3 regions of the Clostridium sp. LBM24168 genome follow, and region 2 is predicted to be linked to each of the others. Evidence: riboswitches for the same ligand, from Rfam matches in the RefSeq annotation. Region 2 holds a riboswitch; each other region holds the start of a gene.
What was found. A riboswitch is a leader RNA that binds a small molecule or an ion and turns the genes downstream of it on or off. The one in region 2 is predicted to bind cobalamin.
Positions count from the first base shown of each region.

Region 1: another riboswitch for cobalamin. It lies ahead of ACSVC9_RS10835 (cobyric acid synthase); the one in region 2 lies ahead of cbiQ (cobalt ECF transporter T component CbiQ).
Region 3: another riboswitch for cobalamin. It lies ahead of metE (5-methyltetrahydropteroyltriglutamate--homocysteine S-methyltransferase); the one in region 2 lies ahead of cbiQ (cobalt ECF transporter T component CbiQ).

Region 1 covers NZ_CP196861.1:2,167,402-2,177,726, forward strand. The annotation lists gene cobA (uroporphyrinogen-III C-methyltransferase) at 1-882, opposite strand, end outside; gene hemC (hydroxymethylbilane synthase) at 888-1,760, opposite strand; gene ACSVC9_RS10820 (NAD(P)-dependent oxidoreductase) at 1,776-2,384, opposite strand; gene ACSVC9_RS10825 (pyridoxal phosphate-dependent aminotransferase) at 2,404-3,504, opposite strand; gene cbiB (adenosylcobinamide-phosphate synthase CbiB) at 3,510-4,490, opposite strand; gene ACSVC9_RS10835 (cobyric acid synthase) at 4,509-5,954, opposite strand; cobalamin riboswitch at 6,071-6,248, opposite strand; gene ACSVC9_RS10840 (energy-coupling factor ABC transporter ATP-binding protein) at 6,305-7,030, opposite strand; gene ACSVC9_RS10845 (energy-coupling factor transporter transmembrane component T family protein) at 7,044-7,844, opposite strand; gene ACSVC9_RS10850 (NUDIX domain-containing protein) at 7,981-8,535, opposite strand; gene pdxR (MocR-like pyridoxine biosynthesis transcription factor PdxR) at 8,547-9,992, opposite strand; gene ACSVC9_RS10860 (MetQ/NlpA family ABC transporter substrate-binding protein) at 10,109-10,325, opposite strand, start outside.
Region 2 covers NZ_CP196861.1:1,945,849-1,956,173, forward strand. The annotation lists gene ACSVC9_RS09595 (MIP/aquaporin family protein) at 1-397, opposite strand, end outside; gene ACSVC9_RS09600 (DNA topoisomerase IV subunit A) at 633-3,491, opposite strand; gene ACSVC9_RS09605 (DNA gyrase/topoisomerase IV subunit B) at 3,557-5,497, opposite strand; gene ACSVC9_RS09610 (energy-coupling factor ABC transporter substrate-binding protein) at 5,638-5,961, opposite strand; gene ACSVC9_RS09615 (energy-coupling factor ABC transporter permease) at 5,961-6,713, opposite strand; gene ACSVC9_RS09620 (energy-coupling factor ABC transporter ATP-binding protein) at 6,715-7,554, opposite strand; gene cbiQ (cobalt ECF transporter T component CbiQ) at 7,570-8,406, opposite strand; cobalamin riboswitch at 8,529-8,716, opposite strand; gene ACSVC9_RS09630 (XRE family transcriptional regulator) at 8,909-9,061, opposite strand; gene ACSVC9_RS09635 (helix-turn-helix domain-containing protein) at 9,313-9,684, shown strand; gene ACSVC9_RS09640 (hypothetical protein) at 9,800-10,144, opposite strand; gene hydG ([FeFe] hydrogenase H-cluster radical SAM maturase HydG) at 10,131-10,325, opposite strand, start outside.
Region 3 covers NZ_CP196861.1:2,310,083-2,320,407, reverse strand. The annotation lists gene nifJ (pyruvate:ferredoxin (flavodoxin) oxidoreductase) at 1-1,951, shown strand, start outside; gene ACSVC9_RS11475 (CDIF630_02480 family spore surface protein) at 2,007-2,168, opposite strand; gene metE (5-methyltetrahydropteroyltriglutamate--homocysteine S-methyltransferase) at 2,227-4,575, opposite strand; cobalamin riboswitch at 4,607-4,793, opposite strand; gene uppS (polyprenyl diphosphate synthase) at 4,859-5,512, opposite strand; gene ACSVC9_RS11460 (ABC transporter permease) at 5,668-6,471, opposite strand; gene ACSVC9_RS11455 (ABC transporter ATP-binding protein) at 6,471-7,229, opposite strand; gene ACSVC9_RS11450 (acyl-CoA dehydratase activase-related protein) at 7,468-10,325, shown strand, end outside.

The DNA of each region.
Region 1 (10,325 bases), 220 kb from region 2:
TTCAACCATGTTGTCATTTGTGGATTTTATTCTAATGGAATGTATCTCGGTAACCTGTGCGCCAAGATCCATGAGTTTGCCTTTCATTTCCCCGGACTGCGATTTTGATCTTGTAATACATATATTTCTGCCGAAAAGCGGTTTTTCCTCGTACCAGCTGAATGTACTGCTGAATTTCACCACTTCTCCAACTACAAAAATGCAGGGTGAGTGAAGTCCCCCCTCCACGGCATCATGATATACTTCTTTTAGATTGGAAATTACCTTTCTCTGCCTGGCTGTAGTGCCTTCCATTACAACTGCACAGGAAGTATCTTCGTTCATCCCATTTTCAATCAATCTATTTGCTATTTCGCCGAGACTGGAAAATGCCATCATAAATACAAGTGTGCCTCCCACAGCCGCTGCAGCCCTCCAGTCTATATGAAGATTCTCAGCGGCCTTCCCGGTAAAGACATGAAAACTCTGTGCCACATTTCTATGTGTGACAGGTATGCCTGCATAATTCAATACGGATATAAAAGAAGTTATCCCCGGTATGACTTCAAAATCAATTTTTTTTCTGGAAAGAGCCAGTACTTCTTCACCTCCTCTTCCAAATATGTAGGGATCACCGCCTTTGATTCGTCCAACTATATATCCTTCCTCTGCAAACTTTAAAAGCATTTCATTTATTTCTTCCTGTTTCCTGTAATGACAGCCTGGTTCTTTTCCACAGTAGTATATCCGGCAGTCTTCATTTAAATAGTTCAATACACCTGCTCCTGCAAGCCTGTCATACATGACCAGATTGCACTCCTTCAACTTTTTTACTGCTTTCAAAGTCAGAAGCTCCTCGTCTCCTGGACCTGCCCCTATTATATACACCTTGCCTTTTTTCACTTTTCTCACTCCCCCAGCATATTCAATGCAAGTTTCCTTCCAAGTTCCATATAATCTGATTTGCTGCCGCTTATATGACTCTTTAAAACTCTATTCTCAATCTCATACATTCCTATGATGTCCATGCATTTGCCTTCAATTCTTGCATAAGCTCCTATGGCAGAGTGACAGTCTCCATTCAGAGTTCTCATAAAGCTTCTCTCCGCTTCAACACATATTCTTGTTTCCCTGTCATCTATTTTTCTGAAGACATCCGCATCACTGTATTCTCTTTTTATCTCAACTCCCAGTGCACCCTGGCCTATGGCTGGAACAATATCCTCTACACTAAAATAATCCGTTATAATATCCTCAAGTCCAAGCCTTTTAACTCCAGCAGATGCAAGAATTATACCCTGAAGATTTTCTTCCTTCATCTTTTTTATTCTCGTCTGCACATTTCCTCTTATTGGGACTATACATAAATCCCCTCTAATCTTTTTAATCTGTTCCGACCTTCTCCTGCTGCTGGTACCAATTTTGGAACCCGGTCTTAAATCTTCAAAATGGACTCCTGAATTTGACACAAAAACATCCCTTACATCTTCCCTTTCGCAAACTGCCGCCATTTCAAACTTGCATGGTATGTCAAAGGGCACATCCTTCATGCTGTGAACTGCAGCATCTGACCTTCCTTCAAGAAGTGCCCTCTCTATCTCCTTTATAAAAAGACCCTTCCCACCTATCTTATCCAATGCAATGTCAAGTCTCCTGTCACCTGTAGTTTCCATGAGAACTTTCCTGCCCAAGACACCGCATTTTTCCATGAGAAGCCTTATTACTATATCCGCCTGAATCTGTGCAAGCCTGCTTTTTCTAGTTGCAATCCTGTATTTCAAAATATCATCACTCCATTAATTTTTGTAAAACATGTCTATTATAATGCGTGCTTTGTTCTTTCTATAGAAAAAATAGAAATCCTCCGAGCATATGAAGCTCATTATCTTCCTTCTCTCAACACCACCGGGAAGGCTGTTTCTAACACCTGATGCAAAATCTACAAAATCATCATACCTGGAAATATTCTTTTTCATGATATCAGCTATAAAAACAGATGTGAGAGGGGATATACCCTCAGTATTTACTCCAAAGTGTATATTTTTAGTATTTCTCTGGCAGGGCATAATGCAATTCCCCATAGGCGGATCTGAGACATCTATATACAATTTGAATAAATCTTCACAATCCCGTCTTATAGCTGAATTCAATTTAGAATCATCTGTAGCAATTACTACAATATGTCTATCGTATATATATTTCTTATCATATTCTCCACATATTATATTCAGTTTCAAACTGCTGCCGAACTTCTTGAAATAATCTGAAAAAGCCGGTGCTACAACCATAACATTGCATTTTCCTCGTATAAAAGTTTTCAGCTTTATAGCTGCAGCCCTTCCTCCACCTACTATAAGCACATTAATTTTTTCGGACAGAAGCGTAACGAACTGTTTTTCAATCAACTCAACTGCACTCCCTCATTTATAAATTCTCTATTATGTGAAGCATCTTTTCATTTTTATGCCTGTCTTTTATGGCAAGTCTTATGTAGTTTTCACCCAGTCCCCTGTAATTTTCGCATTTCCTTATGACAGCACCTTCTTTTAGACACATCTCATATACACAAGCTGAATTTACACCACTGGATAATCTGCACAGTACAAAATTTGAAAATGTATCATATACTTTTTCAATTATACCTGCCCTCTCAAGATTCTCCTTCATGAATTTTCTTTCCGAAGCTATCCATTCAAGTGATCTGCCAATATACTCACTGTCTCTAAGTACATACTTTGCTGCAATTTCCGCAAAACAGTTTATATTCCATGGATTCTGGCCTTTTTCAATATCAAGCACCAAATTGCTGTCCGAGGAAATACCGTAACCAAACCTTACGCCAGGAAGTGCAAAAAACTTTGTAAGCGCCCTGACTATGAGAATACATCTGTATTTTCCAGTTTCATTTAAAAAGCTGTACCGTGAATCACCTGTAAACTCAATAAAAGCTTCATCTATAATTATAGTCTTTCCATTTTTTTCACAATACTCCACTATACTGTAAAATTTTTTCTTGTCTATGATCTGCCCATTAGGATTGTTTGGATTTCCTATTATGAGAGAATCAACATTTCTAATCTTCTTTTTAATGTCCTCATAGTCAAAATTCATATCCGGCTTCAGTCTTGAATAAACTATATTACAATTCCATTTCAATGCACTCTTTTCGTATTCTATAAAAGAAGGTACTACTATACAAACACTTTTAAAATGACCAAGGGCAAGATCCAGTATTTCCGAAGCCCCGTTTCCAGGAACTATACTTATTCTGTCCCGTAAATTTTCCCCGACAGTTCCATACCCGCACTTGCTGAAACAGGAATCATAGCTTTCAAGATAATCTTTTATATTTTCCTTCAATTTTCTATACTTTATATCTGGATATACATCTGCAAGTTTCACAGCTTCCTCTATATTTTCTTTGAAGCTCGCAGGTACACCCAAAGGATTTATATTGGAGCTGAAATCAAGTAATTTCCTTCCTTTGAAAATCCCCTCCGTGTATATATCCCCACCATGTTCCAAATCCATTACCCAACACATCCCATCAAAATTGTATAGATTGCAGCAGCAGTCAGGACAGCACCCATTTCAGAAAAATACATGAGCTTTATGACACCCTTTATGTGATCGGCATTGAGCTCCCTCTTCCTGTCTCCAATATGTGGCTTGTAAAATACTTCTCCAAAATATATATTTGTGCCTCCCAGCTGTATTTCCATGGCTCCGGCAGCTGCAGCTTCAGGATATGCACAATTCGGGCTTTTGTGGTTTTTCCTGTCGCGCAGCATTATTTTAAAGGTATCCAAAAGGTTCCCTCCAACAAGCGGGGACATGATGCACATTAAAAAGCCTGTAAGTCTTGCAGGTATCAAATTAAAAAAGTCATCCACCTTTGCAGGGAAAAATCCTATATACCTGTAATTTTCATTCATATAGCCCAGCATGGAATCCATTGTATTCACAGCTTTATACGCCATAGAAAGTGGCGAAGCAAAAATAATGCCGTAAAAAAGCGGTGCAACTACTCCATCCGATGTATTTTCAGCTACGGTTTCAACAGCCGCCCTTGTTATCTGTCCTTCATCCAGATTTTTTGTATCCCTTCCGACTATGCCGGACAATTTTTTTCGCGCATCTTCTATACCTGAATATTTAAGGGAAGTATACACCTTGCTTGCCTCTTTATCAAGACATCTTGCAGAAAGGCAGGTACACAGAAAAAGTATATTTATGAGATTGAAGAGAATAACATTGTTCCTAAAAATAAAGAGAATTACAAAAGGTAAGAGAAAACTTGAGGATACGAGAACAAGCACTATAAACCCGCCAAAATATTTCATACCTCTGTTTGTAATGCACTTTGCTCTTGCCCTGTTCTCAAGAAAGCCTATGAGCTTTCCCATAAATACTACAGGATGGGGAAACCACAGTGGATCACCTATTATCCAATCCAGGATTACAGCAATAACAACATCTATAAAATTGAACTGTATCAAAGACAACTCCATAAAATACTCCTCCAACTGTCAAATTCCCATAATATCATATACGGCTTTTATATTCATGTTTTTTCTGACTATGTCCGCAAGTCTGTCAAGCTGGCTGTTTCTGTAATCTCTGTAATCCAATGATTTTTTTGGAGAGATCCCTTTCTTTTCCCGTATCCTATTCAGTATGTACTGTCTGAAATCTGCTGAATCAAATACTCCATGAATATATGTACCCATTATGTTTCCTGTTGAACTTACAGCTCCGTCATTTTTATTTTCCATCCTGAACAGAGGTCTTGTATTGTCTCCATATTTGCAGACTCCCATGTGTATTTCATATCCATATACATGAATATCTCCTCTTCTGGCATTAACCCTGGTGGTAACCTTTTTTCCCTCAAGTATGGTATCTATATCCAGGAGCTCCATCCCTCTTGTTGCTCCTGCACTGCTTTCAACACCATATGGGTCTTTTACCGAATTTCCCAGCATCTGATATCCTCCGCAGATTCCAATTACAATTCCTCCTTTGCTGTAATCCTTTATGGAATGCTCAAGACCTGATTCTCTCAATTTTATCAAATCGTCTATTGTATTTTTACTTCCCGGCACAATAAGTATATCCGGATTTCCGAATTCACCTGGTGATGAAATAAATCTTACAGATATGTCATCTTCATTCTTGAAGGCATCCATATCAGTAAAATTGGATATATGAGGAAGTTTCACAACTGCTATATCTATTGCAGCTGTATTATATTTATTGAAGGAAATGGCACTGTCCTCATCCTCCAGATTCAAATTGAAGTATGGAACTACTCCCACACATGGTATTTTTATTATATCCTGAAGCATGTCAATTCCTGGTTTTAGTATATCTACATCTCCCCTGAACTTGTTTATTACAGTAGCCTTTACTCTAGGCCTTTCATTTTCTTTTAAAAGCAGCATGGTACCTGCAAGGGATGCAAATACTCCACCCCTGTCTATATCACCTGTGAGAATTACAGGTGCATCTGCGATTTCAGCCATTCCCATATTCACAATATCCCGGTCTCTCAGATTTATCTCTGCAGGACTTCCCGCTCCTTCCATGACAATTATGTCAAACTTCTTCTCAATATCTGAAAATTGAGATTCAAGCATATCCCTGAAATTTAATTTCATATCCTGATACTCTACCGCTGTTGCGTTGCAGTATACCTCCCCATTCACAACTATCTGGCTCTTTTTGTCTGAAGTGGGCTTCAAAAGTATGGGATTCATATACGCTTCCGGTTCCAGTCCACATGCATAGGCCTGCAGTACCTGTGCCCTTCCCATTTCCCTCCCGTCAAGAGTTATATAGGAATTCAGTGACATATTCTGCGATTTGAACGGGCATACACTAAAGCCGTCCTGCTTGAATATTCTGCAGAGAGCCGTAACAATTATACTCTTTCCTACCGATGATCCCGTTCCCTGAATCATGATCTTGGCCATAACAATCCTCCTAAAAACAAAATAAGAACAGCAAACTTTAAAATCAGTTTCTGCTCCTATTATAAAGATGAGATATATCCGCACAATATTATAAAGAACTCTCCCTCCGAAAGTTTGCTTGAAATAAATATCAGGCAGGTCTCCTGACTTATGAATCATACACATCCTCAGCCTTCCTCAATTAAAAGTGGCATAATAAGGACTTGTCATCAATTACAGTAGCGGGGGCTGCTGCGGAATCCAACCGCATTCCCTTTTCACCTTGAACAAGGCACCTGAAATCATTCATATTCTTTTTTATAAGACGAGTATATTACAACATATGTATCATGTCAACAGGTTCAAAATTTTCACTTTATATTATTGTCCATCAAAAACTTGTCGTCATTTATCACATTTTTATATGTATCATCCCTTATTACCCTGTGCTCTTCGGAAAACACAATAGCTCTCCTGAAAATTCCATCTATGTATTCAAAATCATGGGTAGAACAGATTATAGTCTTTCCTGCACGATTCAATTCTATAAAAAGCCCCTTCAGAAATCTCTTTCCCTTTGGATCTATTCCATTCATAGGTTCATCCAATGTTAATACGTCAGGATTAAGTGCAAGAACAGAAGCTATCGCAACTCTCTTTTTTTCTCCACCACTTAAATTATAAGGTTGCCTATGTTTAAGATTGCCTATATTCATCAGATCAAGACAATCTTCTACCCTATCTTTAACTTCTATTTCACTCATACACATCTGTCTTGGTCCAAAGGCAATTTCTTCATAGACCGTAGGACAGAAGAGCTGGGTATCGGAATTTTGAAACACGAATCCAATTTTTTTGTGAAATAGCCTAGAGTACTTGCCATTTTCCATCTGTTTTTTACATATGTTAACCTTATCAAAATAGTAATTTCCACTATCCGGGAATATTATACCATTCAGCAGTTTTAAAAATGTGGATTTTCCACTTCCATTTGCACCTATAAGAGCAACAGACTCACCATTTTCGATATTTATGTTTATATCTTTGATTACTTCCTCATCCTTGTATTTAAAATATACATTCTCAATCTCTATCATATAATTTGCTCCTTTATCTCATATAAAAATACAATAATATAATTAATATACTCGCAGCACAATAAATCAGATCTGAAAAAGTAAACCTGAATTTTGAAAAATAGCTGTATTCTCCCGTAAACCCTCTACACTCCATAGCAGAATACATTTCATTTCCCATCTCATTGGACTTTAAAAACAATCCTCCCATTATTTTAGTAATCGATGAATGTTTGCTGTTATTCTTTCCTATGGATTTAAGCTTTAGAGAATAAAACATGTCCAATGCAAATTGTCCTAGTATGTAGATATACTTCAAAGTTATATCAAACACGAGTATAAATATGTCTGGTATAAAAAATATTTTTAATGACCTTGTCACATGGCTCCATTTGGTAGTACAGGAAAAAATATTTACAATCATTATCGTACCGAATATTTTGAATATGAGCATAATGCTATTAAGAACATTTTTCATCAATATAGATGGTATGAGCATTATAAAAGTAAATATTGGTATTATAAAACTCAAGAGTAAAATATTTTTTATTTCTTCCGCATCTAGAAAACTCAGCATCAATAGAAAATATATATCTACTGCCGCAACATATACGGGATTTCTAGAAACCGACAAAAATATTATATTTAAGAACATAAATACAAGCTTCACCACTGGATTTATTTTATATATGATTCCGTTTTTTAACTTATCTCTTCTTTTTATAAGAGAAAGTACCTTCAAAATAGAAAATATACTCTTATCTATAAATCTATCTGAATCATTTTCAGGCACATAGTCGTCTTTTTTAAGAAGCCAATCTTTCAAATTAAACACCTTCAATTCAAACTTTATTATTTATTTTTTGTCGGAAAACAGTGCAATAAATACAATTATTACCACTATAATACCACAAGCACTTATTATACTGCACATTATAATTAAACTTTTTATCATCCTATTATCCACCTGTTTAATTGTTTTGCAGCCCACAGAATACATACCAGCATCCCAATCCAATTCCCAGTCCTTTTTTTTGCTGTTCTATGACAAAATCCTTCATTCTATCCTTTTCAACCAGTATTACTTCTATATCTTCAGCTTCCTCCAGTTCCTGCCTGGGATTTATATTTTCAGGCAATTTCTCATCTATATCCACATTCACCAGTCTTATTGTATCTGAAAGAAGTGCGGCATTGGAATACAGGAGAGGACTTATAGATTTAACTCTTCCTATATATCCCGTTTCCTCTTTCAATTCTCTAAGTGCATTTTTTTCTATATCATCATTTTCCATAAGTCCTGCCGGAAATCCAATTATATAATTATCAACTACCGGCCTGTATTGCTTTATAAGTACATATCTATTGGAGGGAATCAGTCTGGCTACCATTACTACAGTATTTACAAAATTAGTTCTCTCTATGCTTTCCCATTTCAATTTTTCATTCTGTTTTCCTATATAAGTTATTTCATTTAATGATATCCACTTTCCCTTATATAGTACTTTTTTCGTTAATTTTCTCATAAATATTCCTCCTAAACAGATTTCATTTTTTTGACTTCTTCTCCTATTATTCTAAATCCTTTTTCTATATCTCCGTCGCTTGTCCTCGAAAATCCAAGTCTAAATGTATTTTTGCCTCCATCATCTACATAAAATAAATCTCCGGGAGTAAATATTACCTGCCTTCTGCAGCATCTTTCAAGAAGTTTTCTTGAATCTATATTCTCAATTTCCACAAAAACATGCAGACCTCCCTCTCCATATATTTTATCATAAGGAATATATTTTTTAGCAAATCCAACTGCCAACTCATATTTGTTCCTATAAAATTTCCTTGCCTTTTTAATGTACTTTTCAAAATTTCCTTCTTTAAGATAATCATAGAATACAGCCTGATCCAGAAAAGAGGTGTGTATGTTCCTGCCTCTCTTTGCACTTTCAAGATATCCTATAAGTTCTTTATCTGCAAGTATCCACCCTATTCTCAGACCCGGGAAGAGTATCTTTGAAAAGCTGCCTACATAAATCACACTATTACCACCACCGCTAAGTGCAGCAATTGGTGATACATGATCACTTAGATATCTCAGTTCTTCATTGAAACCATCCTCAATTATAGGAACATCATACTCTTTAAGAGTATTATACAATTTTGTTCTTTTTTCAGGAGACATTACAACCCCCATTGGGTTGTGATAGGACGGTATAAAATATGCCAAACTAAATTTGCGTTTTTTTAGATTTTCTCTTAAAGCATTAAGGTCTATCCCATCTTCATTCATCTTAATTCCTGTTATATTTAATCTATGCAGTTTCATAATCTTTATAGCCGTATTGTGAGTCGGATTTTCACATAATATATTATCTCCTTTATTTACAAGGCATGACAGTATAATATTAAATCCTTCTGTAAATCCATTAGTTACAAGTATATCTTTCCCGGAAACATCTATACCCTTGTCTGCCATATATTTGACAAGATATTCAATAAGTGGCTTATATCCCTGTGCATATCCATAATTCAATATTTTCCCGCCTTCTCGCGATACACAATTCAAAAATGATTTTTTAAAATTCTCAACATCAAATAACCTGTCATCAGGAGCTATACTTTTAAATGATATCATTCCTTTCTCCCACTTTATTTCGCTTTTGATTATATCCAATTTTTCTGATTCCCTTGCATAACTATTTATGCGCTTATTCCAGTCTATATTCCACTTTTCCTGAAAATCTACTTTTACATCAGATACAAAAGCTCCCTTTCCTTTCTTCATATGTACAAGGCCTTCATCTTTTAGAAAATCATAAGCACAAATAACTGTATTCCTGCTTACCTTCAATCTTGAAGACATTTCCCTGGTGGATGGAAGTTTTTCACCTGAAGTCATCATTCCTCTAAGTATCATATTTTTTATATAATTTTTTATCTGTATATAAACAGGACTTTTATCATCAATTTTTATATCAAAAAACATAATTATAAATTCACCTCTCTATATATTTTTACATAAATCAATACATAAATAAAGATGATATACTGTAATTTTTTACAATACATCATCTTTATTTATAAAATACTCAAAATTTAGTGTTAAAATGCAGGGATTATACTTCCCTTGTAATTATCCTCTATGAATTTCTTGATTTCAGGCGAATTTACCGCTTTCACAAGAGCCTTCACATAAGGTTTGTCTTTGTCTTCTTTCTTAACTGCAATTATATTTGCATAAGGTGACTCTTTTGATTCTATAGCAAGTGCATCTTTAGTTGGATTTAATTTTGCCTCTAATGCATAATTTGTATTTATA
Region 2 (10,325 bases):
AAGGCAGTTTTCTTATAGCTGGTGACGTACAGAATATGCCAAGCTTTGCCGCTTTATCTTCTGTCTTTTCCCAGTGTGGCAAATAAGTAAGCCACACAAGTATTCCTCCTGCTATTCCACCGAGCATCTGTGCGCATATGTAGCCAAATACTTCAGATGACGGGAATTTTCCTATTACAGCAAGTGCTATTGTAAGTGCAGGGTTAAAGTGTGCGCCACTGACGTTTCCAAATATAAATGCAGGTATTCCAACTGCAAATGCCCACCCTGTAGTTATTACCATCCAGCCTGCATTCTGTCCTTTGCTCTTTGTAAGAGTGCAGTTTGCACATACCCCGTCCCCAAGATAGATTAAAATCATAGTACCAATAAATTCCGCTATTAATTTTGTCGTCATTTTATTACTATTCCCCTCCCACATATTGAATTATCTATTAAGGCAAGCTCTCTTATGTTTAATTATCTTTATAAATCGATTACATAAAATATAAAGATAATTAAGAAGAGAGCCATTGCTAAACAAGCTATATGTATAGCTTGTTTAGCAATGGCTCTCTTGTCTCCGCCTTTTATTAACATGAGTTAATTATAATATATATGCTGACACATTTCAATAGTATATCATTTATATTTTACAAACTTTTTAAATGGACATTTTTAATGCTGTCATTTTCAACAATCATCCTGCCCTTTCCGCCCCTGCTTTGTGGCTTGATATCATGAATACCCAGCTTAAGTTCTTTTCCACTTTTGCAGTGAACATCAAAATAAGCCTTATTGCCACAGTCAATCACGGCAGAGTAGATTATCTTATCCGGAAGTTTTAAATTCACTGCTATTGAACCAGATGCAATTTTTCCGGTAGGATTTATATCGGAACCTGAAAATCTAATAACTGCTCCATTTTGCGTAAATACAACTATATCCGAATTCTCACCCGTTGAAAATTCTACATTTGTTAGAATATCCTCTTCACCTTTAAACTTATACGCAGTCTCTCTTATTCTAATACCTTCAAACTGGGACAGTTCTGTTTTCTTAACCATTCCATTCCTCGTAAAGAAATACATGTATCCTCTATTGAAGTTATTAACGGACAACAATTTCAATATACCTGATCTCTGGCGGATTCCAAATAGATCTTCTATATTTATATGGTCTTTAATATTTTGCAGCATAACTGAAGGTATTGAGAATACTTCTCCATTTTCTTCAAATACCAATAAAGTACAGGAAGAATCTGTATGTACTCCAAAAGTCTTTCTGCCACTTGAAGATGATTTTAATATTCCATTTTTATCTATGGATACGTAGAAAGCTTCAATATGTTGACTTTCTGCAAAATCCACCTTCAGAACTCTATCTTTCGAAGGCAGGGCAAACATACTTGTACTTACTATATTTCTATCCTCAAGGTCGACTTTCAATTCAGGTATTGTAAAATCGAGCCCCAGACTTGTAACTATATTGAGGAATTTTTCTTTTCTGCCTTGCAGGACTAATTTAACATCTAAAAGTTTTTCATTTTTTTTAAGCTTGATAGCGGAAAGCTTCGTATATGTAGTACTAAACTTCTGTACTGAAGTTTTCTTTATACCACCTGTGCTTGTAAACAGCATGAAAATTTTTCCGTAATCCTCATTTCTAAGATTTATTACAGAAACTATCTTCTCCCGGGAAGTATCCAGCCCTTTTATGATGTTATCAAGTTTTTCTCCTTTTTCCTTCCATTTGAACTCCGGTATATCCATTCCCTTCAGCTGATACATGTTTCCATGGTCTGTAAAAAACATAATTGTATCTCTTGTGTTCGAATCTACAAGGAATCTGTTATAATCTCCCTCTCTATAATCTATTTCATCAATACTCTTGCTGGAACGGCTATAACTTTTCCGCGATACTTTCTTTATAAAGCACTCATTTGACATCGTAACAACTATATCTTCTTCGATTATAATTTCCTCCAGTAGTATTTTTGCCTTGCTGTCATCTTCCACAATAGAACTTCTTCTATCATCACCGTATTTATCCCTTATTTTTCTCAATTCACTTTTTATAACCCTGAGCTGTTCATCTTCACTAGACAGTATAAGTTCCAATTTATCTATGTATTTCGATAGTTTTTTATGTTCTTTTTCAAATTCAACTATTTCAAGCCCCGTAAGCCTGTAAAGCATCAGCTCCAGTATCGCCTCCGACTGCATTTTCGTAAAACCAAATCTTTCTACAAGATTATTGGAAGCATCCTTTCTTGAGCTTGAACTCCTTATGCTCTTTATGATGTCATCCATAATTCCAATGGCTTTTATAAATCCTTCAACTATATGAAATCTCTTTTTAGCCGCGGAAAGTTCCTTTTTAGTTCTCCTTACGAGTATATCCTTCTGGTATTTTATAAAATACTGCAGTATCCTTTTCAGTGAAAGTACAATCGGTTTCCCATCTGCAAGTGCCACCATATTAAAAGAAACACTGCATTGGAGGTCTGTCTTTTTAAAAAGATATTTTAAAATTTTTTCCACTCCGTCACGGTCTACCGATTTTTTGAATTCAATTACAGCCCTGATTCCGGTTCTATCTGATTCATCCCTTATATCATAAATTGTATCAAGAATTCTGGAATGTTTTTTATCTGCAGTCATTTCCGAAATTGTCTGAAGGAGCTTTGCCTTGCTTCTCCTATAGGGGAATTCTGTTATAATTATTGCAAATCTGTCATTTTCCAATTTATCTATGGATGTCTTTGCCCTCAACGTAACTTTTCCTTCTCCAGTACTATAGGCGGATTTTAGAGATTCCCTGCCTATTATTATTCCACCTGTAGGAAGATCCGGACCCTTGATATACTTCATAAGTCCGTCTATATCCAGATCAGGTTTGTTTATAAGGGCCACCGATGCATCTATTACCTCCCTTAAATTATGAGGGGGTATATTAGTTGCAAGCCCTACGGCTATGCCAAAAGCACCATTTACAAGTAAATTCGGGTATCCAACCGGAAGTACTTCAGGTTCCTTTTCAGAACCAGAATAATTGTCCACCATATTTACTACATCGTCCTCTATATACTTTACCATTTCCATGGCAATTGGCGTAAGTCTTGCTTCTGTATAACGCATGGCAGCAGCATTATCTCCATCCTGGCTTCCCCAGTTTCCATGTCCATCTATAAGCGGCATTCTCGTAGTAAAATTCTGAGCGAGTATTACCATTGCATCGTATACGGAAGAATCCCCGTGAGGATGATACTTACCTAGAATATCCCCAACTATTCTTGCAGATTTGTAATACGGCCTGTCTGGAAAGGCCTTCAGCATATACGCTCCATATATTATCCTCCTGTGGACCGGTTTCAGGCCATCCCTGACATCTGGAAGCGCCCTGTCCTTGGCCACTTCAACTGCATATGGGAGATAATTGTCCGGCATAGCCTCCTCTATTGAAATCTTTATTATATTGTTGTCTCTTGGAATTATTGTCTTCGTAGTCAAATCTAACCGCCCTTTCTTTCCAGTTTGCAATCTTTTCTCAATTTACAATTAATGAATATACTATTTTAAAATTGTGCATATTTATACATGTATTTTTTTCTCGGTGCTACTACATCTCCCATAAGAAGTGAAACCATTTTTTCCGCTTTTGCAGCATCATCTATGGTTATCTGCTGAAGTGTCCTGCTTTCCGGATTTAAAGTTGTCTCCCAAAGCTGATCCGGATTCATCTCGCCAAGTCCCTTATATCTCTGAATAAGTGCACCAGAGCCCACTTCCTTTTTTGCATCCAAAAGCTGCTCGTCGCTATAGGCATACTTTATAATATGCTTCGTTTTACTCTCCTTGTACACTTTATAGAGGGGAGGAAGAGCTATATAAAGATGCCCGTTTGAAATAAGCTGTCTCATATATCTGTATATATAAGTCATCCACAAGGTTCTTATATGATAGCCGTCTACATCAGCATCGCTCAGTATTATTATCTTATCGTATTTTAAATCTTTTTCATTATAATTTTCAAGTATACCCGTACCTATAGCGGCATTGAATATTTTAAGTTCTTCACTGCCAATCACATTTTCCAGATTTTGCTTTTCGGTGTTCATTATCTTTCCTTTGGAAGGCATTATCGTCTGGAATCTCCTGTCTCTTGCCTGTTTTGCAGATCCACCGGCGGAATCACCTTCAACCACTATGAATTCACAATTTGAGGCATCTCTCAACGTACAAACTGCAATTTTCCCCGCAAGAGGGGCGGCTCCTTTGCCTATTTTCTTTTTCTCCGCATCATTTATTTTCTTTATCTTTTCCCTTCTCGCCGCAGACTGAAGTGCATTGTTTATTATTGCAGAGGCCATATCCTTATTGTCCTCTATCCACTTTGAAAATTCAGTATATGAAAGATCATTCATAATTGTATAAGCTTCTGTATTTCCTAGTTTTGTCTTTGTCTGCCCTTCAAATACAGGATTACTTATCTTCACCTTAATTATGGCTGTCATTCCCTCACGCAGGTCGTCGCCCTCAAAATCCCCATCTTTATATAAATTCAATTTTTTCCCGCAATCTTTAAATGCCCTGGTCATTCCATTTTTGAAACCACTTTCATGAGTTCCCGCCTCCGTGGTTGGGATATTGTTTACATAACTTGCTATATTATACGTAGTTGAATCGGTAAACTGAACGCACACTTCTCCCTGCATGCTTATTCCATTTATCTGCCTTTCTCCTTCAAATAGTATGGGTTCCTTGTGAATCGGAGTTTTACTTTCATTCAAGTAATCTATAAAATCAAGAAGTCCCCTGCTGGAATGATATTCTCTTATAACCGGCTCATGTGACCTGTTATCAACAAGTTTCAAAGTTATTCCCTTATTTTGAAATGCAAGCTCTCTCAACCTTTGATCTATTATATCCAGTTTAAAATCAACTGTGGAAAAAATTCTGTCATCAGGCATAAATGTAACCCTAGTCCCTGTAGATTTTGAAGCTCCAATCACTTCAAGTCCGCTCACAGGAGTCCCTGGCATATTCTTTTTAAGTGACCTGTCATAGGCATATTCAAATCTCTGCCTATAGAGGTATTCATTTTGTTTGACCTCAACCTCCATCCATCTGGACAAGGCATTTACAACAGCAGCTCCAACTCCATGAAGACCTCCTGAAGTCTTATATACGTTGTTGTTGAATTTACCTCCCGTATGAAGCTCCGTAAATACCATCTCAACCCCTGTCTTTTTCTTCACAGGATGGACTCCTGTAGGAATTCCCCTACCGTTATCCTCTACAGTTACACTTCCATCCTTATTCAAAACAACTGCTGCACAATTCCCAAAGCCATTTGAAATCTCATCTATAGAATTATCTAAAATTTCCCATATACAATGATGAAGCCCCTTACTCCCTGTCGATCCTATATACATTCCAGGTCTTACCCTGATTGGTTCCAGCTTTTCAAGGGAAGTCAGAGAATTAACGTCATAGACTTCACCATCTGCATTCATATGCTCCATATTTTTCCCTCCAAAATTGTTCACTGCACAATCGCAACTATTAAAAAAACCTTCTAAAAATACATAGAAGGTAATATAGTAAAGTTTAAACTTCAAAATTATTATATATATATAATGAAAATTATGCAAATCTACTTTGTATATCTGTTATTTTCCTTTTTATTTCTCTCCACAAATCTTCCCAGGAAAAAGAAAAGAACACCCACGCCTATTCCTGTCTGCACACAAAATAGCAAGCTTTCAATTTCCCCAGGCAGTTCTCCACCAATCCACTTTTCCATGACAGGAGTGGCCCAGGGTTTATATTCGCTGCCTTTGATCTGTGAAACCACCTGACTTCCTGCATCATCGGAGCCTCCAAATTCAGCACCTTTTAGTGTAAAGAGCGGCACAAGGGCAATTAATGCAACAATAAGCAGTAGGATTATAATCTTTTTTTTCGTTTTTTTATCCATTAATTTTTCCCTCCTTTTAGGAATCCAATACCTGTCAGCTCAGATTTTGCATATACTTCAAGGCACATGACTATGACAACAGTCAAAATACCTTCAATAATCGCCAGAGGAACCTGTGTAGGTGCAAATACTGCGAGAAACTTAACTGCTGATGCCGGTATTCCACCATTTGAAGACGGATATGCAAGTGCAAGCTGAAAACTGGTTACACAATATGTAAATAGATCTCCAATTGCCGCTGCAAGAAAAATACCTACATGTTTATTCACATTCAACTTTTGACACAATTTATAAATTGCATAGGATAGCAGTGGCCCTGCAATAGCCATGGAAAACGTATTAGCACCAAGAGTGGTCAATCCACCGTGGGCAAGCAGTATTGCCTGAAAAATCAATACAATAATACCTAAAATTCCTACTGTGGTAGGCCCAAATAATATTGCACCAAGTCCCGTACCCGTCATATGGGAACAGCTTCCTGTTACTGATGGAATCTTCAAAGACGAAACTATAAAAATAAATGCACCTACCATTGCGAGTATAGTAATGGATTTGCGGCTTTCAGACAGTGTTTTCTTGATTGAAAAATAACCTGATACTAAAAATGGAATACATATAACAGCCCATATAATACAGAATTTCGGCGGAAGATATCCTTCCATAATGTGCATTGCATTTGCCGCCGGAGTTATTCCAAAAACCAGCGCAAAGACTGCTGTAATCGCAACAATTTTCTTTTCTTTCAGATTCATTCTATTTTCCTCCCTTTTTTTCAAGTATTTTTTTTAACTCGAGTGTATTTTTAGGATAATCTTTCTTATCTTCCAGGATACGTTTCTCTACAAGCAGTTCATATACCTCAAGCATTGTCGGCTGCTTTAGATTTGCCCTTTCTAATACCTCCATGTTTTTGAAAATTTCCAGTGGTGTTCCATCTGCGATGATCTTTCCTTTAAAAAATACAAGTATTCTTTCAGCCCATCTATATGCGAAATCCACGTCATGAGTGGAAATCAGCATCGTCTTTCCTTCTTCAGAAAGTTTTGCCAGAACTTCCTCCAGCATCATTGTATTTAGAGGATCCAGTGCTGCCGTTGGTTCATCAAATATGATAATTTCTGATTCCATAGCTATTATGTCTGCAATTGTAACACGCTTCTTTTCACCGCCGCTCAGATAATGGGGGGGACGATTTTTTAAATTCGAAATATTCATATATTTTAGTGCTTCTTCAACACGTCTTTTTACCTCTTCTTGAGGAAGCCTTAAATTCATAGGTCCAAATCCAACTTCCGCCATAACTGTGGATGCTATAATTTGATTGTCTGCATCCTGAAATACAATCCCAATATTTTTTCGGAGCTCTTTTAAATTCTTTCTATCTATAATTGTATCTCGATAAATAATTTTCCCATGTTCTGCAGTAAGGACTCCATTTACATTCAAAAAAAATGTGGATTTACCCGATCCATTTGATCCAATGACGGCAATTTTTTCACCTTCATGAATATCTACATCTATTCCATTTAACGCATGATTTCCATTTCCATAAGTGTAGCATAGATTTTCAACCTTCAATATTATTTCTTTCATAGCTGCCCCTTTCTATTATGTAAAAGCCCAAAGCAAAATCAAAAAAAATATGAATAATACCGCTGCGACAATATGCTTTATATCTGCACTTTTATCCTCCCTCCAAAATACAAGCTCCCCGTCATAGCATCTGGCTTCCATTGCATCATAATAGGCTTCTGCTTTTTTAAGGGAAACAATCAATATATTGCTTACAATACCTCCGAAGGTGGCACAGGAAGTCTTAAAATCATAATATCCTTCACGTGATTTAGCAGAGTTCTTCATATTAGTATAAACTTCCATCAAAATGAAAATGTAACGATAGATGATATTCATCAATTCTACAATAATCTTCGGCACATGCGCCTTTTTAAATACATAGATGATCTCGGAAGACGGAGTAGACAACGCCATCAGCTGCAGGGCACTAACAGATGCAAATACCTTCAGGATTAAAAAAAGCACTTCCTTGAGTTTTTCCCGGGAGGTAAATGCATAGCAGAAACCAAGATACAGGTTATATTGTCCTATTGGCTGCCTTGAAAAATCAATGGCAATTGGGAAAGTCCCAAGTATAATAAAAGCAATGGGAATGGTCAATATCGAGAGATACTCATATATTGGAAGCCCCCCTTTTACAACTGTCAGATAAGCCATTGCAATAATGACAGCAGCCGATACATATTGGTTGTCCAACGAAACACAGAGCACCAATGTCAAAATAGAAAAAAGTACCTTGAAAGTAGAGTTCCATTCCTTCATTTTGGAATTATAAGCATAAAAGTCTATTGGAAACCCTTCACCATGATGATGCAGTCTACTACTGCGGGTGTAATTGTGTCTCCATTTAAAAATAACAATTTTCCCCATAATCCACCCCCTTTAAATTTTTGTCAAACGCAAAAAATCCTCTTAACCCAATAGTCAAGAGGATAAAAAGTACCAGAAATTATAAAAATACATTCCAGACACCCCCTATACATCGTAGAGTTAATTGTGCATTATCATAGGCAGGTATTCTGACTTAAGCATCATTGCCTCCATAACCTTCCCGGTTTCCCAGTGGTATTTTAATAAAGGCTCTTCTTTTACAGCGGCGGGACCGTGCAGGATTTTCACCTGGCTTCCCTTTTAATCCAAAGTAATTTATAACTTTGTTACCTATAACTTATTATATTGTTGTTTTAATCAAATATAACAAATATTTATGATCCTGTCAATTTACCATAGTCAATATCCAACTATTAAAAAACCTTCTAAAGTATATAGAAGGTATATTATTATATATAGTTGAGACTATGCAAACCTAATTTGTATGTACTCTAGACATGCTAACTACAAATATGAATGATGCAACGATTACAATAATATCCTAAAAGCTGTCCTCTGAATTGCTACTGCTATCAATATTTAATCTTTCTACAATTAGATTCCTGTACTTTTTCCCAGAACGTCTTCCATTTAAAATATCTGTAAGATAATTTTCATTTACCCCTATTTCACTGGATAACTCCCTTTGAGTCATATTGAGGTCTATGAGCCTCTTTTTTACTTTAATGCCAAATAAAGTTGTTTTTCTTTTACTTCTGATAATATCACCCCCCTAACTTTATAAATCAACAATTATTTTAAAAGTGTACTGCTAATTTATAGTGTTGAAATAGTTGTGCTATACTTATATTTTAAATTAGAAGTGTGTTAAAATTATGATATAATACCATATCTTAGTGTAATTATAATACTGAAATCAGTAAATGTAAAGGAGGTATCTGTTCAATGCATACTTTAGGTGAAAGGTTGGAGCATGTTCTAAAGTACTTCAACACTACAAAAAAAGATTTTGCTCTATCTATAAAATATTCTCCAGGAAATGTAACTGACTGGATAAAAGGTCGATACAAGCCATCCAGCAGAGCATTAATAAATATAGAAAATACATATGGCATTTCACAGAAATGGCTTATAGATGGCGTCGGAAACATGTTTGTCAAAATTCCTGAAGGTATTATTATCGATGTTAAATTAACAAACCTGGAAATAAATCTTATAAAGACGTACCGAAGATTAAATGAAAAAGATAAGAGAAAAGTGGTGATATTCATAGAAAATCTAACTAAAAGCCCTAATTATGAAGAAAATCCAACATAAATTTACTTTTTTTGATGTATTTTCGTATCTTTTTATACTTTATAATCCTATACGCTGCTAAGAGAGACAGATTTTATTCTGTCTCTCCTTAATTATACATAAAATCTCTATTTTACTAACTATTTTCACCTGAGCACCTTGAATATGCTACAGCTATTTTAAAAATAGATATCAGTGTATCTTTTTCATACCGGGATACATTTTCAAATCCCTGTAGGAATATTACATATCTGTCATCTAACTCAATCTTTTCCTGGGGCATAAATGTTTCCTCTCCGGCTCCTGTCACATAGGCAATCCTCTTCATAAATTTTTCTGAAAATATTATCTGGGTTCCACTATAAAACTCCGCCGTATTTTTGCAGAGAAGCTTAAACATCTCTTTTATATTCCCATGTTCCAGTATTTCTTCAAGATTACGTGCTATAAATTCTTTAAAATCCACTCTATATATACACATCCCTTTGTCCATCTACAATGAGCTGCAATTTCTTCTTTATTATATTTTGTTTTACTTCATCAAATTCCCCTATAGTCTGATTTATAACCTTCTCTCCTGCACTTCTCGTGGCAGGAGATGCATAATCCAGAAGATATTCTTTAAAAGTAAATATGGCATTTGGAATACAATAATTGTGAAT
Region 3 (10,325 bases), 360 kb from region 2:
TTATATAATTGATGGAGTGAAAATAGCCAGGGAAATAGGTCTTGGAGGGAGAATAAACATGATAATGCAGGCTGCATTTTTCAAGCTTGCAAAAGTAATTCCTATAGATGAAGCTGTGATATATCTGAAGGATTCAATAGAAAAGACCTATGGCAGAAAAGGTGAAAAAGTAGTTCAGATGAATAAAATGGCTGTAGATAGAGGATTGGATGCAGTTGTAAAAGTAAATGTACCTGAAAGCTGGAAAAATGCACAAGAGGGGTGGAAAGGTGATAATAAAAATATAGATATACCTGAATTTGTAAGAAATATCCAGATACCTATGTCCAAAAATGAAGGAGATAACTTGCCGGTAAGTTCATTCTTGAATATGGAGGATGGTACTTATCCTGTTGGAACCACTGCCTATGAAAAGAGAGGAATAGCTGTTATGGTGCCTGAATGGCAGATGGATAAGTGTATACAATGCAATCAATGTTCCTATGTTTGTCCGCATGCCACTATAAGATCATTTTTATTGAATGAGGAAGAAGTTAAGAATTCTCCAGCTGCTTTCAAGAGCAAGAAGGCTGTTGGAAAAGGGCTTGAAAATCTGAATTTTAAAATACAGGTAAGCCCTATGGACTGTACAGGATGCGGTAATTGTGCAGATGTGTGCCCTGCACCAGGCAAGGCAATTGTCATGAAACCATGGGAAGAACAGGTAGAGGTGGAATCCCGAAACTGGAATTATGCATTGAGCTTATCGAAAAAGGAAGATCTGATAAGCAGAAATACTCTGAAGGGAAGTCAATTTGTAACACCGCTTCTTGAGTTCAATGGTGCATGTCCTGGTTGTGGAGAAACTCCATATATAAGACTCCTTACACAGCTGTTTGGTGAAAGAATGATGATTGCAAATGCGACAGGGTGTTCTTCTATATGGGCAGCAAGTGCACCTTCCATAGCATATACAAAAAATAGTGAGGGGAAGGGACCTTCCTGGGGAAATTCACTATTTGAAGATAATGCCGAATATGGCTATGGAATGTTTCTTGCTGTAAGGTATATGAGGGAAAGAATAAGAAAGCTTATGCTCAATTATATTGAGAGCTCACGAGACAGCAGTAAAGAAAATGATCTAGTTCAGTCATTCAATGAATGGATAAATACCATGGAAGATGGTAGCTTATCCAAGATATCCTCCACGAAAGTTGTAAATTCTATTTTGAATTTTAAAGATTACTCAGACAATGTTATATTAAAAGAAATACTTGACAAAAAAGATTTTCTTGTTAAAAAGTCACAGTGGATAATAGGAGGAGATGGATGGGCTTACGACATTGGATTTGGAGGAGTAGACCATGTCCTTGCTTCAGGAGATGATGTAAACTTGTTTGTAATGGATACTGAAGTTTATTCAAATACAGGAGGTCAATCTTCCAAGTCCACACAGACGGGGGCAATAGCAAAATTTGCTGCAATGGGTAAGAAGACTAAGAAAAAGGATCTTGGACTTATGGCAATGAGTTATGGATATGTATATGTATCTCAAATTGCACTTGGAGCTAATATGAATCATGCATTGAAGGCAATAAAAGAAGCCGAAAATTATAGAGGTCCATCGCTTATAATAGCATATGCACCATGTATAAACCATGGTATAAAGACAGGTATGGGAACAAGTATAGCACAGGAGAAAAAGGCAGTAAATGCTGGATATTGGCATCTTTATAGATTTGACCCACAGCTGAAGCTTGAAGGAAAGAACCCATTTATTTTAGATTCAAAAGAACCGAAAACCTCTTTTAGGGATCATATAGAAGGTGAGATAAGGTATTCTTCCCTTAGAAAAGTATTGCCTCAAAAGGCTGAGGAGTTATATAAAATGGCTGAAAAAAATGCACGAGACAGGTACGATATATATAAAAAATTATCGGAAATAGATTATCAGGATCAAGTTAAAAGATAGATAAAAAAACAGTTTCAGAATTTGAATTTAGATTCTGAAACTGTTTTAATTTCCTCTATTTCTCGTTTTCGTCTACCCAGTCTTTTGCATTGGACGCATTGGATTCGTCTCCGAGAGGTACATTTGATACAGGTTTTGTTTTTTTTATGTTTGCCCAGGCGGCAGTTTCATGATTTTCAATGGGTATTTTTTTATTGGATTTTCTATTACCTAACATTTATATCACCTCTATAAATATTATTTTCAAAAATCCTGAATATATAAGTAAAATATAATTAAAATTTTTCTCTGGCTGATTTCGCTGCATTCACCATATTTATCAAACTCTTTTCAGCTTCATCAGTACCTCTTGTTTTTAAACCACAGTCAGGATTAATCCAAAGTTTGTCGGAATCAATTTTAGTGAGCATTATATTTACTGATTTCTCAAGTTCTTCCTGTGAAGGTACTCTTGGAGAATGTATATCATATATTCCAGGTCCTACTTGAGATTTGAAATTATTATTTTTTAGAAAATCAAGTATTGAAAAATCCGAACGTGCAGCTTCTATAGAGTATACATCTGCATCCATATTTTTGATTTCATTTATTATATTTGAAAATTCACTGTAACACATGTGTGTGTGAATTTGAGTTTCACTTTTAACTTTTGAGTTAGTTAAGTGGAAAGCAGGTATTGCCCAATCCAAATATTTTGTATGAATATCCTTGAATTTTAAAGGAAGTTTTTCCCTTAAGGCAGGTTCATCAATTTGTATTATTTTTATACCAGCAGCTTCAAGATCCAGTACTTCTTCTCCGATTGCAAGTCCTATTTGATAGGCTATTTGTTTTAATTCCAGGTCTTCTCTTGAAAAGGACCAATTTAAGATTGTAACAGGTCCTGTTAACATTCCTTTAACAGGCTTGTCCGTTTTGCTTTGAGCAAATTTAATCCATCTGACTGTCATGGGAGCTGTACGCTGTATATCTCCGTAGATTATAGGTGGTTTTACTGCTCTTGTTCCATAGGATTGTACCCATCCATTTTGTGTAAATAAAAAGCCCTCCAGTAATCTTCCGAAGTATTCCACCATGTCTGCTCTTTCGTATTCACCATGAACCAATACGTCCAGGCCTATATTTTCCTGAAATTTAATTACAGCTTCAATTTTTTTCTCAATTTCTCTTGCATACTTTTCCTGTGTAATATTATTTTCCCTTAAATCCTTTCTCAACCTTTTAATTTCATGAGTTTGTGGAAAAGATCCTATAGTAGTTGTAGGAAGTAGTGGCAATTCAAGAATATTGTTCTGTACTTTCCTTCTATGTTTAACATCATCATTTCTTACAAAATCTTCTGGTTTTAAGTTTTTAATTTTCTTCCTGACTTTTTCATTGTAACATAGAGGGTTAGCTGCCTTCCTTTTCAATATTTTCTGATTTTTTATATAGGTATTTTCACGTTCATAGTTGCTGGAATCAAGTAGATTTTTTAATTCTGAGAGTTCATTCAATTTTTCATCCGCAAAAGCCAGACTTTCTAAATAACCTGATAAGTTTACAAGGTTGTCCAAGGTTCCATTTGCAGTATCAAGATTTTTTATATGTTTGTCATCTAGGGTACCTTCTCGTGTAACTGTATAAGGTACATGAAGAAGGGAACAGGAAGTGCTTATATAGATTTTATTGGAACCCACATACTCGCATATATGTTTAATTATATTGATACTTTTATTATAATCATTTCTCCATATATTTTTTCCATTTATAATACCTGCCAATAAAATTTTATTGTCCGGAAAGCCGTATTTTTCTATAAGTTGTAGATTTTCTTTACCTTCAATAAAATCCAGACCTATACCGTTAAATTTGAGGTTTTCCAAATCTTTGTATATATCTCTTATATCACCAAAATATGTCTGCAAGAAGACATCGAATTTGTAATTTTTATTTAGAATTTTGTTATATATGTTTTTAAACAAATCTATATCATTCTCTGTCAGATCGGTTACTAAAATTGGTTCGTCAATTTGCAGACAGCCAATATTTTGCTCTTGAAACCTGTCCAATATATCTACATATACATCTGCGAGCTTATCGAGAAGTTCTTCAAATTTTTTATTGGTCTTTAAATATGAGAGTTTAAGTAAAGTAAAAATACCTATTATTACCGGTTTGGTTTCAATGCCAAGATTTTTTGCCTCTCTATAGAGATCAAAAGGTTTTGTATCATTTAGCCTGAAATTAATATTATCATCTACTTCAGGTACGATATAGTGATAATTTGTATTGAACCATTTTTTCATAGGCAGTGCTTTTACATCCTTGGAGTCGTTTTGATAACCTCTTGCCATCGAAAAATATGTATCAAGGGGAGAAAGTCCCAATTCCAAGTATCTTTTTGGTATGATATTCAAGAGATATGCCATATCAAGTATGTTGTCATAATAGGAAAAGTCATTTGACGGAATAATATCTATTCCGATTTCTTTTTGTTTAGTCCAGTATTGTTTCCTTAACTGTCTGGCAGTAGAAAATAGTTCTGTGGAATCTATATTTCCTTTGAAATATGCCTCCACTGCGAATTTTAGTTCACGGTTAACACCTATTCTAGGGTAGCCTATGATGGTTGATTTTTTCATTGATTTTCCTCCTTATCTTCAATCCCAAAGATTCAGTTTTACATAAAAGGCAGGTCTCCTGGCTTATCTTCATCCTACTCGTTTCCCTTCCCATCTATATAGACAGTGGTTTAGAAATTTTCGTCAAAATTACAGTAGTGGGTGCTGCTCAAGATTGTAACTTGATTCCCTATTATCTCTTACAGATAGGTAAAAGCACCTTCTATGTTAAAGAATTCTTTTCAGTTTTAAAGTTGTAAAGTAAATTATAGCATAAAAGTATCTCATTATAAAGTGATTTTATTTAACCTCCTAAAGTTACATCCTGATCGCTATACCATTTTAATGCATCTATAAAATTTGATGGTTTAAAATCCGGCCAATAGTCGTCTATTGCATAAAAATCAGAATAAACTGACTGTACTGGGAGAAATCCACTCAGGCGTCTTCTGCCTCCCCAACGTATTATAAGATCTATTCTTGATATATCATGAGAATTTAAATTCTCTATAATAGAAGTTCTATTTTTTGAACTTCTGTTGTTTAAATTACCTAAGTTATTTAGGTCCCAATCCCATCCGTAATTTACAAGGAAGTTAACTTTCATACCCCCAGTACCTAATTTTGTTCTATTGGTATAAGGGCGTAGTTCATTTGGAAACATTGATGAATTTGAATTTCCAACAACTAAGAGTGAAGCATTTTCCATAGATAATATATTTACTGCATCAACACATGCTTTGGTAAAGGATTTTGTCTGTATCTTTGGCCTTTTAGTGTTGTCTACTGTGAAACCGTAGTATGTAATTTCATGTACGCCTAATTCTTTGCAAAGCCTGAATAATTCAATTCCAGGTTTTAATCCATATTCGTAACCTTTTTCTTTACTTATGCCATTTTTTATTGCCCAACGTCTATTCCCATCTGGAATTATTCCTATATGTTTTGGAATTTTCATAAGATAAGACCCCCTAAATAAATTTTAACAGTATCATTAAATTATTGCCAGATACAAAATTATTATTCAAAATTTAAAATTGACTGCTGCAATCAGATAAGTAAAATCTAAGTTAGAAGCCGTCTAAAATAATTTAGGCGGCTTCTTGAATAAAATCAATGAAGAAATTTCTTTTTTACTTTTTTTTCGGCAACTTCTACAAGTTTATACATTATATAAGCCAATATGGATAGTATTATTATACTTAGCATTACAGTATCTAATTGTGATATTTGTCCTCCAAATATTATAAGGAAACCAAGACCTTCTTTTGCAACAAGGAATTCACCCATGATTACTCCTACCCAGGAAAGTCCTACATTTATTTTCAATGTAGATATTAATGCAGGAATGGAGGCAGGCATTACAAGGTGCATTAATATCTGAAGCTTTGAGGCACCAAAGGTTTTTAATAATCTTATTTTGTCTCTGTCAACTTCTTTAAAGGCATTTAGTACATTCAATATAGTTACTACTATGGAAATAAGTACGGCCACCATGATAATAGCTGACATTCCGTTGCCTACCCAGAATATTATTATTGGGGCTAGTGCTATCTTAGGAAGTGCATTCAAGACTACAAGATATGGGTCAAGTACTTCAGATACAAAATCCGATAGCCACAAAAGCACTGCAATTAAAGCACCAAGAATTGTACTTATCAGGAACCCAAATATGGTCTCAATACAAGTTATACCTATATGTTTAAATACGGAACCTTCCACATATAATTTGATTAAATTTTTCCACATTCTAGATGGAGTACTTGTTAAAAATGGATCTATCCATTTTAGGTCACCGGCTATTTCCCATAAAGCGAAAAAACATATTAAAATTAAAGTCCTGCATATAAATATTTTTCTTTTTTGAGTGTTTATACTTTTTATATACAGTTGATGTTCTTTTAAATTATCTATCATTATATATTTAACTCCTTCCAAATTTTGTTGAAGTATATTCTGAATTTAGGGTCCTCTCTGCATTTTAAAGGAGAAGTATAGGATTGATCAAAAGTTATATCGAATATTGTTTTTACTTTAGCCGGTCTGCTTGAAAGTACGAGAATTCTATTAGACATGGAAATTGCTTCTGCAATATCATGAGTTACCATTATGACTGTTTTGCCTTCTTTTTTTAGTATTTTAAATATTTCATCGCTTATGTTCAGCCTTGTTTGGTAATCAAGTGCTGAAAAGGGCTCGTCAAGAAGCAGAACTTCAGGGCTTAGAGCTAGAGTCCTTATAAGGGCAACTTTTTGTCTCATCCCACCAGATAGCTCTTCAGGATAATAGTTTACAAAATCCATCAGACCATAATTTTTAAGCAGCGAATTTATTTTATTCTTGTATAGGTCAAGGGATTTATGCTGTATCTTTATGCCTAATGTTATGTTGTCCCAAACATTTGACCATTCAAATAGCTGATCCCGTTGGAACATATATCCCATTTTAGCAGAAGTGGAGGTTATTTTTTCGTCATCTATATATATATCACCATAAGAAGGTCTTATTAGACCTGCAACTATATTTAAAAGAGTAGTCTTACCGCATCCGGATGGACCAACTATACTTAAAAATTCTCCTTCTTTTACGGAAAAACATATATTTTTTAAAGCTTCAGTAGAGCCTTTCAATGAATGATAGTTCATATATATGTCTTTTACTGTTAATTTGTCCAAAATATCATCTCCCGGTCAGAGTATATTTGCTCATTTGAATTAATATATTATGAATCATGATTTATTATATGAAAATCCAGAATGTATTGTTCCTTATGATTTTAGAGGTAGAAAATTAAAATGATTATAATTAATATCTTGAATTGTGTGACATTTCGTGTTAGAATTGCGTGATAACTCACATATGTTATAATATAATTAATAATACAAAATTATTATTTTTAAAAGGTGATTGTTTATGAAAAATTTATTTCATGTAGGTCTTGATATAGGTTCAACTACTGTAAAAATAGTTGTATCAGATATCAAAGACATTGTTATTTACCATAAATATCAAAGACACTTTTCTGATATTAAAAGTACTATATCTAAGGTTGTTAGAGATGCATATGAAAAATTAAAGGATTCAGATATCACCATAATGGTTACAGGGTCAGGAGGATTATCTGTATCCAAGTGGCTCAATATACCTTTTATACAGGAAGTAGTAGCTTGTACAAATACAATAGAAAAATTTATTCCACAAACTGATGTAGCCATAGAACTTGGTGGAGAGGATGCAAAGATAACCTTTTTTGAAGATGGAATAGACCAGAGAATGAATGGTTCCTGCGCTGGAGGAACGGGTGCTTTTATAGACCAGATGGCTTCACTTCTTCAGACAGATGCAGAAGGACTAAATGAATTGGCTAAAAATTACAAGGTTATATATCCTATAGCAGCTAGGTGTGGTGTTTTTGCAAAAACCGATGTTCAGCCGCTTTTAAATGAAGGTGCGGCAAAAGAGGATGTTGCAGTATCAATATTTCAATCGGTAGTAAACCAAACAATAAGTGGACTTGCCTGTGGAAAAACTATAAAGGGAAATGTAGCATTCCTGGGTGGACCGTTATATTTTTTATCTGAACTTAGAAAGAGATTTATAGATACACTTGGATTAACCGAGAATCAGGTTGTATTTCCGAATAATTCACAATTATTTGTGGCTTTGGGAGCAGCTATTTCTTCCAAAGATCAAAGAATTATTACATTTAAAAGTCTTGTAAACAGGCTTTCTCATTTAAGTGATACTTTAACCGATAAAGTACACACTTTAAGACCTCTTTTTAAAGACGAAGAAGAATTGAGAAAATTTAAAGAAAGACATGCCAAAAGTGTAGTTGAAAAGGAAAGTCTGAAAGATTATAGTGGAAACTGTTATCTTGGTATAGATGTGGGGTCAACTACTACAAAGGCTGTACTTATAAGTGAAGATGGAAGATTATTGTATTCATCTTATGGAAGTAACAATGGGAATCCATTGAAATCTTCAGTAGAGATACTGAGTGATATATATAATAAGCTTCCAGAGTCTATTGATATTGTTAATTCAGCAGTTACTGGATATGGAGAGGGACTTATAAAATCTGCACTTTCTGTAGATATTGGTGAAGTTGAAACTGTGTCACACTATAAAGCAGCCCAATTTTTCCAGCCAGATGTGGATTTTATATTAGATATTGGTGGACAGGATATGAAATGTTTGAAAATAAAAGATGGAGTAATTGATAATATAATGCTGAATGAAGCCTGTTCCTCTGGTTGCGGTTCATTTATTGAGACTTTTGCACACTCTCTGAATATGAAAATTGAAGATTTCGCAAAAAGTGCAGAGATTTCAAGACGACCGGTGGATTTGGGATCAAGGTGCACTGTATTTATGAATTCAAAAGTTAAACAGGCTCAGAAAGAGGGACTGTCTGTAGGGGATATATCTGCAGGGCTTTCATATTCTGTTATAAAAAATGCACTTTTTAAAGTTATAAAAATAAGAGATCCTAAAGAGCTTGGAAAAAAGATAATAGTTCAAGGTGGAACTTTTTATAATGATGCTGTACTCAGAGCTTTTGAACTTATATCCGAAAGAGAAGTAATAAGGCCTGACATAGCTGGACTTATGGGAGCTTTTGGAGCTGCTATTATTTCGAAGGAAAGATATAATCCTTCACATGCAAGTACCCTTTTGAAAAATGAACAACTTAAAAACTTTAAAGCGCAGGTTAGTATGAAAAGATGTGGTAAATGTGCAAATAATTGTTTACTTACTATAAATGAGTTCCCTGATGGTAAAAATTTTGTTTCAGGCAATAGATGTGATAGAGGAATAGGTATTGAAAATACCAACAACGATATTCCAAATCTTTTTGATTATAAATATAGAAGAGTATTTAACTATGTTCCACTTAAAAGAGAGAAGGCTTTTAGAGGACAGGTAGGGATTCCTCGAGTGCTGAATTTATACGAGAATTATCCATTTTGGTTCACATTTTTTACAAAATTGGGATTTAGAGTAGAAATTTCACCGAGATCTACAAAAAAAGTATATTCACTTGGTATAGAGACAATACCTTCGGAGTCAGCCTGCTATCCTGCAAAATTGGTGCATGGTCATATAATGAGTCTTGTAAATAGGGGAATTAAATTTATATTTTATCCATGTATACCTTATGAGCAAAAGGAGCAGAAAGAAGCGGATAATCATTACAATTGTCCTATGGTGACTTCTTATCCAGAAGTTATAAAAAATAATATGGATGTACTCTCTGAAAAAAATATTAATTTTAAGAATCCATTTTTACCTTTGGATAATAAAAGCAGGCTTATAGATAGACTTGTTGATGAACTAAGCGAGTTTAATATAAAAAAGAAAGAGATTAAGGATGCAGTAGAAGCTGCCTATAGAGAGGACAAGTGTGTTAAGGATGATATAAAGAATAGAGGTACAGAGGTAGTTAAATATTTGAAGAAAACTGGTAAGATCGGTATAGTTCTTGCAGGCAGGCCTTACCATATAGATCCGGAAATAAATCATGGTATACCGAATATAATAACTTCTTACGGAATGGCAGTTTTAACGGAAGATTCTATAGCGCATCTTGGAAAGGTTGAAAGGCCTCTAAGAGTTGTAGATCAGTGGGTATATCATTCAAGATTATATTCTGCCGCAAGTTTTGTAGCGATTCAGGATAATCTTGAACTCATTCAGTTAAATTCTTTTGGATGTGGACTGGATGCAGTTACTACGGACCAGACTCAGGAAATACTTAGTAAATATGA